DNA from 4 places in the Streptomyces sp. CNQ329 genome. Region 3 is predicted to be linked to each of the others. Evidence: riboswitches for the same ligand, from Rfam matches in the RefSeq annotation. Region 3 holds a riboswitch; each other region holds the start of a gene.

What was found. Region 3 has a riboswitch for cyclic di-AMP ahead of I003_RS0113890 (LysM peptidoglycan-binding domain-containing protein). Riboswitches for the same ligand answer to the same signal wherever they lie in the genome.
Region 1: it holds a riboswitch for cyclic di-AMP, as region 3 does, so the genes downstream of both, I003_RS0123695 (transglycosylase family protein) here and I003_RS0113890 (LysM peptidoglycan-binding domain-containing protein) in region 3, are expected to answer to the same signal.
Region 2: it holds a riboswitch for cyclic di-AMP, as region 3 does, so the genes downstream of both, I003_RS0125675 (peptidoglycan DD-metalloendopeptidase family protein) here and I003_RS0113890 (LysM peptidoglycan-binding domain-containing protein) in region 3, are expected to answer to the same signal.
Region 4: it holds a riboswitch for cyclic di-AMP, as region 3 does, so the genes downstream of both, I003_RS0123465 (transglycosylase family protein) here and I003_RS0113890 (LysM peptidoglycan-binding domain-containing protein) in region 3, are expected to answer to the same signal.

What each region holds. Positions count from the first base shown of each region.
Region 1 covers NZ_AXVU01000040.1:56,643-60,431, forward strand. The annotation lists gene I003_RS0123685 (Scr1 family TA system antitoxin-like transcriptional regulator) at 1-118, opposite strand, end outside; gene I003_RS0123690 (dipeptidase) at 373-1,581, shown strand; cyclic di-AMP (ydaO/yuaA leader) riboswitch at 1,822-2,014, shown strand; gene I003_RS0123695 (transglycosylase family protein) at 2,018-3,226, shown strand; partial or broken gene I003_RS0123700 (nucleotide sugar dehydrogenase) at 3,346-3,789, opposite strand, start outside.
Region 2 covers NZ_AXVU01000050.1:25,317-29,105, forward strand. The annotation lists gene I003_RS0125665 (carotenoid oxygenase family protein) at 1-471, shown strand, start outside; gene I003_RS0125670 (VOC family protein) at 585-950, shown strand; gene I003_RS0125675 (peptidoglycan DD-metalloendopeptidase family protein) at 1,160-2,290, opposite strand; cyclic di-AMP (ydaO/yuaA leader) riboswitch at 2,302-2,444, opposite strand; gene I003_RS0125680 (cytochrome P450) at 2,814-3,789, opposite strand, start outside.
Region 3 covers NZ_AXVU01000017.1:103,296-107,084, forward strand. The annotation lists gene I003_RS0113870 (aldehyde dehydrogenase family protein) at 1-93, shown strand, start outside; gene I003_RS34810 (SRPBCC family protein) at 161-640, shown strand; cyclic di-AMP (ydaO/yuaA leader) riboswitch at 1,367-1,527, shown strand; gene I003_RS0113890 (LysM peptidoglycan-binding domain-containing protein) at 1,531-2,274, shown strand; gene I003_RS0113895 (glycosyl hydrolase) at 2,334-3,789, opposite strand, start outside.
Region 4 covers NZ_AXVU01000040.1:6,893-10,681, forward strand. The annotation lists gene I003_RS0123450 (cytochrome P450) at 1-367, shown strand, start outside; gene I003_RS0123455 (LysM peptidoglycan-binding domain-containing protein) at 466-1,476, shown strand; cyclic di-AMP (ydaO/yuaA leader) riboswitch at 1,685-1,849, shown strand; gene I003_RS0123465 (transglycosylase family protein) at 1,925-2,572, shown strand; gene eno (phosphopyruvate hydratase) at 2,859-3,789, shown strand, end outside.

The sequences.
Region 1 (3,789 bases), on a different contig from region 3:
GGGACCAGTCGAGCTCGTCAGCGGCCTGGCGCTGCGTCAGCCCGGCCTTGCCGCGCGCCCTGCGCAGCTCCTGGCGTAGCTTGCGGCGATTGAGGCTGGGGTCCGCTGCCTGGGACATGTTGCTCCTCGGGTGACATGAAGCGTAGGTATGGTAGCTGTCAGCCGGAGGCTGATCGCGCCTAGCTGTCCGAGACTGGTCAATTGGACTCTATCATTATGACACATGTCATTCGTGCGGTGGCGCTTCGGCACCTTCGGAGATTGGTCCAGAGGACTCTGGTCCGGAGGGGGAGCCGCGCCGACCTGGGTGCGGGTGGGTCGGCCTGCGCGGATAGCGTGTACCTCACGCTATCCGCGCAGGGAGGACGACCCATGACCGGCGAACTGCTCGCGCGTGCGCGCGACGTGCTGCGTGCACACCCCGTCGTCGACGGGCACAACGACCTTCCCTGGGCCCTGCGCGAGCAGGTGACGTACGACATCGACCGGCGCGACATCGCCGTCGACCAGAGCGGGCGGCTGCACACCGACATCCCGCGGCTGCGGGCCGGCGGGGTGGGGGCGCAGTTCTGGTCCGTGTACGTGAGTACGGAGCTGGCCGGGGACGCTGCCGTGAGCGCGTGTCTGGAGCAGATCGACGTGGTGCGGCAGCTCGTCGACCGCTACCCGGGTGAGCTGCGGCTCGCCGTGACCGCCGACGAGGTGGAGGCGGCGCGGGCCGACGGGCGGATCGCCTCGCTGATGGGGGCCGAGGGTGGGCACTCCATCGCCAACTCACTGGCCACCCTGCGCGCCCTGCACCGTCTCGGCGTGCGGTACATGACGCTCACGCACAACGACAACACCGACTGGGCCGACTCCGCCACCGACGAGCCGCGGCACGGCGGGCTCACCGCGTTCGGCGAGGAGGTGGTGCGCGAGATGAACCGGGTCGGCATGCTCGTCGATCTCTCCCACGTCGCTCCGGCCACCATGCGGCACGCGCTGCGCGTCACGGAGGCGCCGGTGGTTTTCTCCCATTCGTCCGCGCGTGCCCTGTGTGACCACCCGCGCAACATTCCCGATGATGTGCTGGCCATGCTTCCCGGCAACGGCGGTGTGGCGATGGCCACGTTCGTGCCGAAGTTCGTCCTGCCCGCCGCCGTGGAGTGGACCTCGGAGGCGGACGAGCACATGCGGGCCCGGGGCCTGGACCCGTTCGGCGCGGACGACGAAGCGGTCCGTGTGCGGCGTGCGTTCGAGGAGGCGAATCCGCGGCCGGAGGCGACGGCCGCGACCGTGGCGGATCATCTGGATCATATGCGTGAAGTGGCTGGAATCGAACATATCGGTATCGGCGGCGACTTCGACGGCACGCCGTTCACCCCCGCCGACCTCGCCGACGTGGCCGGTTATCCGCATCTCGTCGCCGAGCTGCTGCACCGGGGCTGGTCGGAAGAAGACCTGGCCAGGCTGTTGTGGGGCAACGCGCTGCGGGTGTTGCGCGACGCCGAGGCGGCGGCGCGCGAAGTGGCGGCGCGGCGCGGCCCGTCGATCGCCACCATCGAACAGCTCGACGGTCCTCCGGGTGCCCCGGAGTGAGCAAAGTGACGTATGTCACTCACAGAATTCTCCTCTCATGGGGCCATGTGTCCGACTCCTCTGCTATCGACAAGTCTCCACCGGCAAGGGGTAATTGAGGAGCGGCGCCGGATGCGGCGATTGTCGGGCTGATTCCGATGTGACGTGGGGAACGGCCTTGATGACGTTTCACAGCTTGTTCTGTTTTCGGCTGTGTGTTTACGGTGCTCGCCGTGCTCGCTCCACCGATGCGGGTACCTCGTCGCCGTAACGCCGAATCCTGTCGGCGGCGACGGGCAGGCACTTCAGCTTTCACGGCAGGAGCGGGGGACCCAGGTAAGTGCCGGAACGTGCGCAGGCATGGGACGGCTTGGGGTGAAGCCATGCTCCGCATGGCCGGGCATCTCCAGCTCGAACCCGACAGCTCACCTCGCAGGCGTCGGAGAGGAGCATGTCCATGTCCGCACGCGGACGTCACCGTCGCCTGGGCCGGATAGCCCGGGGCCGCAGGGCCCTCATCGTCTCCGCCGGCAGCGCCGGCGTCGCCCTTCCGCTCATCGCCGGCGGCCACGCCCAGGCCGCCTCCGTCGACACCTGGGACCGCGTGGCCCAGTGCGAGAGCGGCGGCGACTGGAGCATCAACACCGGTAACGGCTTCTACGGCGGCCTGCAGTTCGTGCAGAGCACCTGGGAGGGCTACGGCGGCACCCAGTACGCGCCGCGCGCCGACCAGGCCACCAAGGAGCAGCAGATCGAGATCGCCGAGAAGGTGCTCGCCTCGCAGGGCCCCGGCGCCTGGCCGGTCTGCTCCGTCCAGGCCGGGCTCACCCAGGGCGGCCCCGCCCCGGACCTCTCCACCGGCGGCGGCGAGGAGGCCCGGCAGGAGAGCGGGCCCGAGACGCAGCCCGCGAAGGACGAGGCCCCGAAGCAGGAGCGGACACCGGAGAAGAAGCCGGAGAAGAAGTACGAGAACCCCGGCGACTACACCGTCGTCTCCGGCGACACCCTGTGGGACATCGCCCGCAAGCACGGCATCGCGGGCGGCTGGCAGTCGATCTACGAGGGCAACAAGGACGTCATCGGCGACGACCCGGACCTGATCTTCCCCGGTCAGAAGTACGAGTTCGACGGTGGCGAAGAGGTCACCCTGGAGGAGCCGGAGGCGCCGGCCGAGCAGTCCGCGACGCAGCAGGACGAGCCGGCGGCCGAGGAGCAGCAGGCGGAGGAGCAGCCCGCCGAGGCCGCTCCGGCGGGCGGGTTCTCCGCCCCGGTCGACGCCGGCCTGTCCACCGCGTACCGGGCCGCGGGCGGCTCGTGGTCCAGCGGTTACCACACCGGTGTCGACTTCTCCGCCGGCTCCGGCACCCCGGTCAAGGCCGTCTCCTCCGGCACCGTCGTCAAGGCGGGCAACGGCGCCGACGGCGGCGCGTACGGCATCGCCGTCGTGATCAAGCACGACGACGGCCACTACAGCCAGTACGCCCACCTGTCGTCCACCTCGGTGAGCGTGGGCCAGAGCGTGGGCGCCGGCGAGCAGATCGGCCTGTCCGGCTCCACCGGCAACTCCACCGGGCCGCACCTGCACTTCGAGGTGCGCACCAGCCCGGACTACGGTTCGGACATCGACCCGGTCGCGTACCTGCGCGACAACGGCGTCACCGTCTGAGGATCCCCCGTATGGCGCGGCCCTCCGTTTCCGGCGGAACGGGGGGCCGCGCCGTACGCCGTCCGCGGCCCGCGGTCCGAGGGGCCGGCCCGCCGGGCCCGGCGCCGCCCGGTCCCGGGCTACGCCGCCGGGCGGCCCATGGCGCGGAAGGTCCAGCCCGCGGCGCGCCACGGCGCCGGGTCGAGGGTGTTGCGGCCGTCGATCAGGTGCGGCCGGGAGACGACCGTCGCCAGATGCGCGGGGTCGAGCGTGCGGAACTCCGGCCACTCGGTGAGGTGGAGCACGATGTCGGCGCCGCGCAGCGCGTCCTCCGCCGACGCGGCGTAGCCCAGGGTGGGGAAGACCCGGCGGGCGTTGTCCGTGCCCTTGGGGTCGTGGACGGTGACCTGGCCGCCCTGGAGGTGGATCTGTCCGGCGACGTTGAGTGCGGGGGAGTCGCGTACGTCGTCGGAGTCGGGCTTGAACGTCGCGCCCAGGACGGCGATGCGGCGTCCGAGGAAGGTGTCCCCGCAGGCTTCGCGGGCCAGTTCGACCATGTGGGCGCGGCGGCGCATGTTGATCGA
Region 2 (3,789 bases), on a different contig from region 3:
ACCCGCTACCGGATCCCTGTCGGCAAGGGCAACGGCGACAGCGCCGGCGGTGGGAGTGTCGGCGTGCAGCGGCTGTCGGAGGAGAGCCTCGAACTGCCGCGCATCTCCTACGCGCGACACAATGGCTCCCCCTACCGGTACGCGTACGGCGTGGGCGCGCGGGACCGCAGCAGTGCCCACTTCATCGACCAGCTCGTGAAGCTCGATGTGACCACCGGTGACACGCTGACCTGGTCGGAGGAGGGCTGCTATCCCGGCGAGCCGGTCTTCGTGGGGGCGCCGACGGCCGCGCCGGACGCCGCCGGTGAGGATGACGGGGTGGTGCTGTCCGTGGTCCTTGACGCGGCGGCGGGCACCTCGTTCCTGCTGGTGCTGGACGCCAGAACATACGCCGAGTTGGCACGGGCGGAGGTACCGCACGCGGTGCCGTTCGGTCTCCACGGCATGTTCACCGGCCGCCGGCACCCGTGAACCGGGGTTGAGCGTTTCCTTCCCGTGGGCCGGTGTGGCGGGTGCGCTGGGGGGTGCGGTTCACCGGGTGGCTTCTCATGACGGTCTCAGGGGGGCGTGGCAGGGTTGCCGCCATGAACGCCTACGTCAGGAACATCGTGCTGGACTGCGCCGACGCCCGCGAGCTTGCCGACTTCTACACGCAGCTTCTCGGCATGCGGATCATTCGTGAGGACTGGATGGTGATCGCCAAGGACGAAGACAGCTTTCCACGGCTGGCATTCGAGGTAGTCGACGGCTACCGGCCGCCGCTCTGGCCCGACTTCGAGCGTAGGTATCCCCAGCAGATGCACATCTGCTTCGGCGTCGACGATTCCGTGGCCGCGAGTGAGCTGGCGCTGCGGCTCGGGGCCACGCCGCTTTCCGACGTCGGTGGCACGTGTCCGGTGTTCGCCGATCCGGCCGGGCATCCGTTCTGTCTCTGCGGGCCCGGGGAGTAGGTCCCGGGAAAAGGCCGACGGCCCTGGTGTCGGGGGGTCGGCCACCAGGGCCGCCGGCGGTCTCGGTGCGCATCCGGACGCCACGGGGGGAAGGTGCGTACGGACACGCCAGAGACGTGGGAGAGAGGTATATGGGGGCTTGCGGTCTTCCGTGCGGGCAGGTCCGGGTCCCGGCCATCAGGGCCGGGGCGCCGGGCCCGCCGCGTCGGTCAGACCGGGGCGCCGTTGTTGCGCAGCCAGGCGAGGGGGTCCACTGCGTCCCCGCCGCCGGGTCGTACCTCCAGGTGCAGGTGCGGGCCGGTGACGTTGCCCGTGGCGCCTACGCGCCCGATGACGTCGGCGGTCGTGACCTCGCCGGAGGACTGGATGATGGAGGACAGGTGGCAGTACCAGATTTCGGTGCCGTCTTCGAGCGTGAGGACGATGCGGTAGCCGTACGAGCCGGCCCAGCCGGCCTCGGTGATCGTGCCGCCGTGTACGGCCTTGACCGGGGTGCCGGTGGAGGCGGCGAAGTCCTGGCCCGTGTGGCCCGCGGCCCACATGTCGCCGGACTCGCCGAAGCTGGAGGTGAGCGTGTAGTTGGAAAGCGGGGCGACGTAGCTGGCGGCGAGCTTGGCGAGGCGCTCTGCCTCCGCCTTGCGGCGGGCCTCCTCCTCCGCCTTGCGGCGGCGCTCCTCCTCCAGCTTGCGCTGGCGCTCCTCTTCCTCGGCCTTCGCCTCGGCGGCCTCCTCGGCCGCCTGCTTGGCGGCCTCGGCCTCGGCGGCGGCGCGGGCAGAGGCGTCGGCCTCCGCCTGCTGCTGGTCGGCCTGCTGCAGGATGCGTGCCCGCAGGGCCTCGCCGGAGTCGGCGGACTGGGTCGCGGTGTCGGCCCCGGCGTCGCCGGCGTAGCTGACCTGGGTGAGCGGTGCCGTGGTGACGACCGAGTCGGAGGCGGGCTCCTCGCTCGGCATCAGGTCGCCGACGCCCGGCAGGCTCTCCGCGTCCGGGAGCTGCGCGCTGATCTCGCTCGCGACGGCGTTCACCTGGTCGGGCATGGATATCGCGACCGGCGGCTTCTCCTGCGCCGTGGCCATGCTGCCCGCGCCGACGGCGGCGAAGACGCCGACGCCGAGTACGGCGCCGCTGCGGGCCATGCTGCCGCCGCGCTGCTTTGCCAGGCGCCGACGGCCGCGGGACGGAAGGTCGTCCTCGGGAAAGACTTCATCGACCGGGACCGGCTCTTCGACGGCGTAGTCGGCGGGCGCATACCCCTCGGGGGCGTGACCGCCGGACGCATAACCGTCGTAGCCGTACTCGTCATAGCCATGGCCGTAGCCAGGCCCAGGCCTGTAGGACGCCACGAAGGCGTACTCCTTTCCTTCCTTCTCGCCTACCGGGTTAGCTGACGGGTTCGGAGCAGGAAGGTCTCCTACAGGCCGCCTCCTGGCGGAGGTTGGCCCGATTCACCCCAAGGTGGTGGTTCCCCGGTTCCCTAGGTGTTGCCGTTGCTGCAGTTGTTTCGCGTTCGGGATTCGGCGACGGCGCACGGTGCCGCCTCTTGCGGCGGCAGTGACGACCGCGCTGCGTTACCGCACGCTAGCGGACGACGGCGTTCGATTCCAAGTCGTTCCCGTTATTCAGTTGTGCTTTACCGCGGACGATCCGGGCATGTACCAGCGGAAACGGACAAGTTGACGCCTCGGTAACACGGGAAGAAGTCCGGTCGTTAGCTGATCGTGCATCAGTTGTTATGCGGAGGGGCGCTGTTCCGCTACGGAGCGTGTCCGCGCGAGGGCAGCGATGGCGCACTCGAAAACGTCCCGAACGGGGGTACGGAGTACGGGGTACGGGCCGGGCGGGGGCGCGCCTCAGCCGCCCCCGCCGTCAGGAGAGCCGTACCGGGAAGGACTCCAGGTCGTTCTGCGTCAGCACCGGCAGGTTCCGGATCTCCCCCACCGGCACCGCCGGCCGCAGCTCGGGGAAGCGGGCGAAGAGCGCCGGCAGCGCCACCGCCGCCTCCAGCCGCGACAGGGCCGCGCCGGGGCAGATGTGCGGCCCGTGGCCGAAGGTCATGTGGCGGATCGGCGTCGGCCGGGTCACGTCGAAGGCGTCCACGTCCGCCCCGTGGTGCCCGGCGTCGCGCCCGATCGCGCGGTAGGAGATGACGACGCCCTCGCCCTTCTCGATCACCGTGCCGGCGATCTCGATGTCCTCCGTCGCGAACCGCATCAGCAGGTGGGTCACGGGCGGGTCGTAGCGCAGCGCCTCCTCGATCGCCGTCTCCCACGTCACCGTGCCCTCGCGGACCATGGCGAGCTGCTCGGGGTGGCTGAGCAGCCCGCGCACGGTGGTGAGCAGGAGCGTGATCGTGGTCTCGTGCCCGGCGGCGATCATCGACTTCAGGTTGCCGACGACCTCTTCCTCGGTCAGCGGCTCACCGCCCTCGTCGGCGAAGATCAGTGCGCTGGTGAGGTCGTCGGCGGGGGCCGCGGTCTTCTGCCGCACCATCTCCGTGAACACGCGGTCCAGCTCCGCCATCACCGCAAGCCGCTCGTCCTGCGGCGTGAGCATGGAGAAGAACGCCTTCCACAGCCGCATCTGCCGCGGTATCTCCGATTCCGCGACGCCCATGAGCGCGCACACCACCCGCATCGGCAGCGGCTGCGCGAAGACCTCCTTGAGGTCGACGACCCCGTCGCCTTCGGCCGCCGCGGACGCCAGGGCGTCCAGCAGCTCGGCCGTCACCCGCTCGACCACCGGCCGCAGCGCGTCGAGCCGCCGCGGGGTGATGGCCTGCGCCGTCTTGGCGCGCAGCCGCCGGTGCTCGGCGCCGTCGACCGTGAACATCGACCGGCCCGGG
Region 3 (3,789 bases):
GGCCTGACCGGCGGCTCGTTCGGCGAGGCCAATTACCTCATGCTGCGCACGACCCATCTGCAGGGTGTGAGTGTCGTACGCCCAGCCGGATGATCCGTGCACCCACCCGTGCGGACCTTCCCGGAACAACCGCAGAACCAGCAGAGAGAACAGAGGCCCCATGACAGTCCGCATCCTGCGTGCACGCACCAGTTGTGCCCCGGTCACGCTACTGCAACGCCTCGGCGACCACGAGGATTTCCCCACCCATGCCCCGGACGTCCTCTCCGTCACGCCCTGCGGCGAAGGACATACCTCCTGGCAACTGGCCTTCCGTACTGCCACCGTCCACTGGGTCCAACAGGAAAAGATGGAGACCGGCGGTCTCACCTTCCAGCAGACCACAGGAGACTTCATCGCCCTGAACGGCGCCTGGAAGGTCGTTCCCGACGCCCCCCGGGGCTCCTCGTCGCCTCACGGCAGCGAGGTGACGTACGAGGTGAGTTTCCGCACCAGTGTCGCTCACCTGGCCGGGGCCATCGACCCGGTCATCGGCCGGGTGCTGCTCCGCTCGGCGTTCGCCATACTGACCGGCCTGGCCGCACCGACAGAACTGCTGTCGGGCGGAGAGTACCTGCACGACCTTCCTCCCGCGGCCTGAGCACAGTGGACTCGACGGTGATCTGTGTGCCCGACGACCGGGGCCGTTGGCCGTTCCCCTCTGCGAGGTGTGTCCAGCAGGCGGCTGATCTGCGGTTGTGGGTGGTCAGCGCCTGGCGGCCGCCAGGCGTCCTTCGACGGCGATCTTCAAGGCGTTCAGGAGCGCTTCCAGCGCCTCGGCCGGCATCGGCGGCCTTTGCCGGTGGGATCCGGCGACATCAGCGCCGTGTAGACGCAGAGGCACTGCAAGGAGACGGCCCGCGGCGGCCTCGCGGTCAACGTGGTGGAGTGCTGACAACCTCCGTCCCGGGCCGCGGTGTTACGCCTTCGCCAGCCCTCCTGGCCGAAGAGCCCGCCGGCCCGTCCGGGCTTCGGCGGCGGAGTCGGCGGGCCGCCCCGCTTCGGGTCGCGAACCTACCGGATGCCCCCTGTGCCACATTGTGCCCTATTTGATTGATTCGCACTTATCGCCCCTTCATGCCCTCCTTGCCGGTCGGACCCTCCCGCATCCGGTGACGCGAATCACGCCCCGCCGCGGGCGCCGGCAGCGGAATTCACAGTTTCCTTATCTGGAACGCGAGTTGTGGTGCTCTCCGCTTCGGCGGCGGCACTCCTCCGGCCACGGAGGCGGTCTCGTATGGACCGGACGAGTTCCGCGGCTTGTCCGAATCGAAAAGACATGCTTAAGTCTGCGCCAGTCGGATGGACGCCGAATCCTGCCGCCATCCGGAAACCGTTCCCTAACCACATACGGCAGGAGCGGGGGACCCATAGGTAAGTCGCCGGTCCGGATTCCGGAACGGCTTGGGGTGAAGTCGCACCGTCGTGCGGCCGGGCATCTCCTGCCCGAACCCGACAGCTCACCTCGCAGGCGCAGGAGGAGAAACACCCATGTCTGCAAGAGGTAAGCATCGCCGTCCCAAGCTGCGCCTGACCGGCCGTGGTGTCGCTTTCGCCGGTGTCAGCGGCGTCGCGATCGCCCTCCCGCTGATCGGCGCGTCCGCGGCCTCCGCGGCCGGGTCCGCCCCGGCCTCCGCTCACCAGGCCGGTGTACGCGCCGAGGCTCCTGCGACCGGTACCGCCAAGGCGGAGGCGACCACCTATGCCGTGGTCGCCGGAGATTCCCTGTCGAAGATTGCCGACGAGCAAGGCGTGCGCGGCGGCTGGCAGAAGTTGTACGAAGACAATCGCGAAGCCGTGGGCGGCAACCCGGACTTCATCCTCCCGGGCCTTGAACTCGTGATAGGCGGCAAGGCCGAGCCGGCGAAATCCGGCTCGGCAGACAAGGCGGCCACGGCGTCCCTCGAAAGCTACCCGGACAACCTCGACGGCTGGATCAGGGAGTCGCTGGCCATCATGGCCGAGCACGGCATCCCCGGTACGTACGAGGGTATTCACCGCAACATCATCCGCGAGTCCGGGGGCGACCCGCAGGCCATCAACAACTGGGACTCCAATGCCGCGGCGGGCACGCCTTCCAAGGGTCTGCTCCAGGTCATCGCTCCCACCTTCGAGGCTTACCACGTGCCCGGTACCTCGACCGACAGCTTCGACCCGGTCGCCAACATCACCGCCGCCTGCAATTACGCAGCCGACCGGTACGGGTCGATCGACAACGTCTACGGTCCGTACTGACAAACGGGGAGCGCCGGCGTTCCCACCGGCGCTCTCCGCTTCGGCGGTGGCGTCACCGCTCACCTGCCCCGGTCCGGCCGTTCCGGGCCGGGGTGGGAGCGCCAGTCGCCCAGTTCGTCGAGCGTGATGACGTACTCGTGCCCGTACACCTCTTCGAGGAAGGGCAGCGGGTTGTGCTCGCCGTCGTCGATGAACTCGCCGCTCCAGGTGGTGAACCAGCTCCAGTCCGCCTCGTAGGCCCGCAGCAGGTCCGGGTCGGGAATGGAGCCCGTCTCGGTCATCGCGACGAGCTTCCTGTCGCCGACGAGGTCGACGAGCTTGTCGTACGTGCCGCTGGCGGGGCCGTGGTCGCCGATCGGGGGGTAGGTGTCGGCGCTGATGACGTCGACGACGTCGTCGCCGGGGTACCAGGCCGGGTCGACGGAGTTCCACACCCAGATGAGGTTGTGCAGCCCGTGGTGGCCGGTCATGCGCTCGTACATCAGCCGCCACAGCTCCTTGGCCGGCTCGGGGCCCTTGGCGCCCCACCAGAACCAGCCGCCCTCGGCCTCGTGCAGCGGGCGCCAGAGCACCGGGACGCCCGCGTCCTGCAGCCGCTTCAGCTCCACCGCGATGGCGTCGATGTCACGCAGCAGCAGTGCGTACTCCTCGGACGCGGGGTCGGCGAGCGCGGCGGCCACGTCGAAGGTCGTCGCGTCCGTGTAGAACCCGCGCCACCACTCCTTGCCGGGTTCGTCGATGAGGCCGGCGGGGGCGTTCCAGTGCCAGACGAACGTGGTGATGCCGCCGCGTTCGTCCCAGGCGAGGGCGTTTTCGACCTCGGTGGAGGTGGTGCCGCGCTCGACCCGGCTGGGCGAGTAGTCCATCATGTCGTGCCCGGCCACGGCCGGAGCGCGGCCGACGTTCTCCTCCAGCCAGCGGAGGGAGGCCGTGTCCTGCTGGCCGCTGAGGATGTGCTCGCCGTAGCCCGCGGTGAGGTAGCTCAGCAGCGCCCGGGCCGCGGGGGTGGCCTGCAGGTCGACGGGGACGCCGGAGACCTGGTGCGGCGGGCGGGGCTCGCTCGGGCTGAGGCTGACGGCGTCGATCTCGTACCAGCCCCAGTTGTTCACGATCGTGATCGTGTCGGGGCCCTCCCCCAGCATCACCCTGCCCGCGGCCACGGTGCTGAAGGTGTCGGTGGCGGCGAGGGTGACGTCGCCCGCGCCCTCGCCGTTGAGCCGGAGCGACGCGACCTTCTGCCCGTACGGGGCGCGGTAGTGGATCGTGAGGTCGTGGAGCCCGGCCGGGCCGTCGGGGACGGTGAGGGTGACGGAGTCCTCGGCCGCGTCGAAGCCGGTGACGTAGCCGGTACCGGAGTAGCCGGACGCGGAGGACTCGACGACGGTGCCGTTCAGCTGGCCGTCCTCGGCCTCGTAGACGACGGGCTGGGCACGGGTGCCGGGCTCGTCCGCCGCGGCCTCGTGGCCCGTATTCGCCGAGAGAAGGGCCGCCAGAAGGGCGGTCAGAACGAGGAGC
Region 4 (3,789 bases), on a different contig from region 3:
CCCGGTGGAGCTGGCGACGTGGCGGTTCGCCACCAAGCCGCTGGAGATCGGCGGGCAGCGCGTCGCCGTGGGCGACCCCGTGCTCGTCGTGCTGGCCGCCGCCGACCGCGACCCCGCCCGCTTCGCCGACCCGGACACCCTGGACCTGTCCCGGCGTGACAATCAGCACCTGGGCTACGGCCACGGCATCCACTACTGCCTCGGTGCCCCCCTCGCCCGGCTCGAAGCGCGGACCGCCCTCGGTACCCTGCTGCGCCGCCTTCCCGACCTGCGGCTCGCCGTCGAGACGTCCGAATTGCGGTGGCGCGGAGGGCTCATCATGCGCGGCCTTCGGACACTGCCGGTGCACTTCGGGCCAACTCTGTGATCCGCGCGTGACTATCAGGCGATCAACTTGTGATCGGGGGGGCTTCGGTATTAAGTTCGGCCACTGGTTCGAACACACAGGGAACGAAAGGCACTCGCATGCGCTCGGGTAACGGACGCCACCGACGTCCCCGCCAGGCCCCCGCGTTCGTCGTCGCCGCCGGTGCGACCGGGGCGGGTCTCGCCCTGCCGCTGCTGGGCGCGGGCGGCGCGAGCGCCGCCGACGCCGGCACGTGGGACCGGGTCGCCGAGTGCGAGAGCGGCGGGCTGTGGAGCGCCGACGAGGGCAACGGATACTACGGCGGCCTGCAGTTGACGATGGACATGTGGCAGGAGTACGGCGGCGAGGAGTTCGCCTCGCAGCCCGACTTCGCCAGCCGGGCGCAGCAGATCACGGTCGCCGAGCGCATCCTTGCCGGCATGGGCGCCGACAAGGCGTGGCCGGAGTGCGCCGAGGACGCCGGGCTGCACGGTGACGACACGGTGCCCGAGGTCGACCCCGGCGCCGAACTGCCGCTGCCGCCCACCCTGGTCCCCGGCACCGGCGCCACGGACCGCGGGGACGAGGACCGGGACGAGGACCGGGACACGGACCGCAAGGGCGAGCGCGGGGACGGGAAGTCCAGAGGCGGCAAGCACCGCGGCGCCCAGGACCCGGACGAGCGCGAGGGCGGCCCCGGCGAGTGGGCCGGCCAGGACTCCGAGACCACGGACGCCTCCGGGGGCTCCGGCCGGCACCGCGCCCCGGACGCCTCCGCGACCCCCACCCCCTCCGGCGTCCCGTCCTCGCCCGGCATCCCCGAGACCCCGCGCGAGGCCGTCGAGACCCCCGGAGCCTCCCAGTCGCCCGACGAGACCGAGCTGCCGGACCCCGGCCGCGAGTGGATCGCCGAGATCCCCGGCGACACGGAGAAGCGCGGCGGTCGTGAGAGCGGCGAGTCCGGTGACGGCAGTTATACCGTCCGACCGGGTGACACTCTCTCGGATATCGCCAGCGAGCTTTCGCTCACGGGTGGATGGTCCGAGTTGTACGACGGGAACAAGAACGCACTCGGTGAGGACCCCGACAACATCAAGCCTGGTCAGGAACTCGAATTGCGCGGGAACTGAACGGGCCGCGCATGAAGTCGGTGCTCATTAGTCATATTTGACGTTATCGGCTGACCGGGCTACCTGACGGACCGAAAACCGGGCGTGGCGCTTTCCGGGGTCTTTGAATCGCACACCCCTATGTGCTTACCGTCACATCGCTCGCCAACGCGAGCCCCGGTGATCGCCTCACGCCGAATCCTGTCGGCGTTCACCCGGGCCACCTGTGCATGAAGCACCGCTGACAGGAGCGGGGGACCCACGGTAAGTGCCGCTCCGGTCCAACGAGAAGGCGGACCGGGCGGCTTGGGGTCAAGCCGCACGCTCGACGTACGGCCGGGCACTCACAGCCCGCACCCGACAGCTCACCTCGCAGGCGTCGGTGAGAAAGAGCATCATGCTTCTTCCTGCCGCAACGGGTAAGCACCGCCGGCCCGCCGCACAGGCACGCCTTGGCACACACTCCCGCATGGCCGTTCTCGTCGGCGCCACCGGAACCGCGATCGGGCTGCCGGTACTCGGCGCCCAGGACGCGGTCTCGGCGCCCATCGATACCTGGGAACGGGTCGCCGCGTGCGAGTCCGGAGGAGAATGGGCGACGAATACCGGGAACGGCTATTTCGGCGGTATCCAGTTCTCCCAGTCGAGCTGGGACGCCGCCGGCGGCCGCAGCTACGCCCCGCGCGCCGACCTGGCGACGAAGCAGCAGCAGATCGCCGTCGCCGAGCGGCTGCTGTCCATGCAGGGACCGGGCGCGTGGCCCCACTGCGGCCCGCGCGCGGGCCTGGCCGCCGGCAGCCCGGCCGCCGGGCAGATCGTCCCGCCGATGCCGCACGGGGCACCGGAGCAAGCGCAGACCCCGGCCCAGGCGGCCCCGCAGGCGCAGGAAGAGGCCCCGCAGGGCACCGCGGCGCGCGGTGCCGGCGAGCAGACGCAGCCGGAGTCCCGCACGGTCTTCCGCGGCTTCTACTACGAGGTCCGCGAGGGCGACACCCTCGACGACATCGCCCGGCGGCACGGCGCGGAGAGCTGGCAGCAGTTGTACGAGGACAACAAGACGGTCATCGGCGCGAACCCCGACCTGATCCGGCCCGGCCAGAAACTGAAGGTGGGCTAGCCCGGCGCGCGGGCGGGCCGCCCCGGACCGCGAACCGGCCGGCCCGCCCGCGCTGTGTGCACCGCCGCCCCCTGCCCCCGGCACGCCGCCGCGGTACGGCGCGGCCGTCCCGGCCCGTCCGGTGCGCGGGCCGGGACGACCACGCCGTACGGTGCACGCCCTCACGCCCGCCCGGGGCGCGAACCGTCTCGTACCGCGGAATGCGGCCGGGTACGCGCGGGAGCCGTCACCCCGGGCGGCTAGGCTCAGGGCGGAACCCGTAGCGAATCCCTCCGAAGGAGACACCGTGCCGTCCATCGACGTCGTCGTAGCCCGAGAGATTCTCGACTCCCGCGGCAACCCCACGGTCGAGGTCGAGGTCGGCCTCGACGACGGCAGCACCGGCCGTGCTGCCGTCCCGTCCGGCGCCTCCACCGGTGCCTTCGAGGCCCTGGAGCTGCGCGACGGGGACAAGGCCCGCTACGGCGGGAAGGGCGTGGAGAAGGCCGTGCTCGCCGTCATCGAGCAGATCGGTCCCGAGCTGGTGGGCTACGACGCCACCGAGCAGCGCCTCATCGACCAGGCGATGTTCGACCTCGACGCCACCCCCGACAAGTCCTCCCTCGGTGCCAACGCCATCCTCGGCGTCTCGCTCGCCGTCGCGCACGCCGCCTCGGAGGCCTCCGACCTGCCGCTCTTCCGCTACCTCGGCGGCCCCAACGCGCACGTGCTGCCCGTGCCGATGATGAACATCCTCAACGGCGGCAGCCACGCCGACTCCAACGTCGACATCCAGGAGTTCATGATCGCGCCGATCGGCGCCGAGTCGTTCTCCGAGGCCGTACGCTGCGGCGCGGAGATCTACCACCAGCTCAAGGCCGTACTCAAGGAGCGGGGCCTGTCCACCGGCCTCGGCGACGAGGGCGGCTTCGCGCCGAACCTCGACTCCAACCGGGACGCGCTCGACCTCATCGTCGAGGCGATCCAGAAGGCCGGGTACACCGCCGGCCAGGACGTCGCCCTCGCGCTCGACGTCGCCGCCTCGGAGTTCTACAAGGACGGCGTCTACGTCTTCGAGGGCAAGAGCCGCTCCGCCGCCGAGATGACGGAGTACTACGAGCAGCTCGTCGCGGACTACCCGCTGGTGTCCATCGAGGACCCGCTGTTCGAGGACGACTGGGCCGGCTGGCACGTGCTGACGGAGCGGCTCGGCGACAAGGTCCAGATCGTCGGCGACG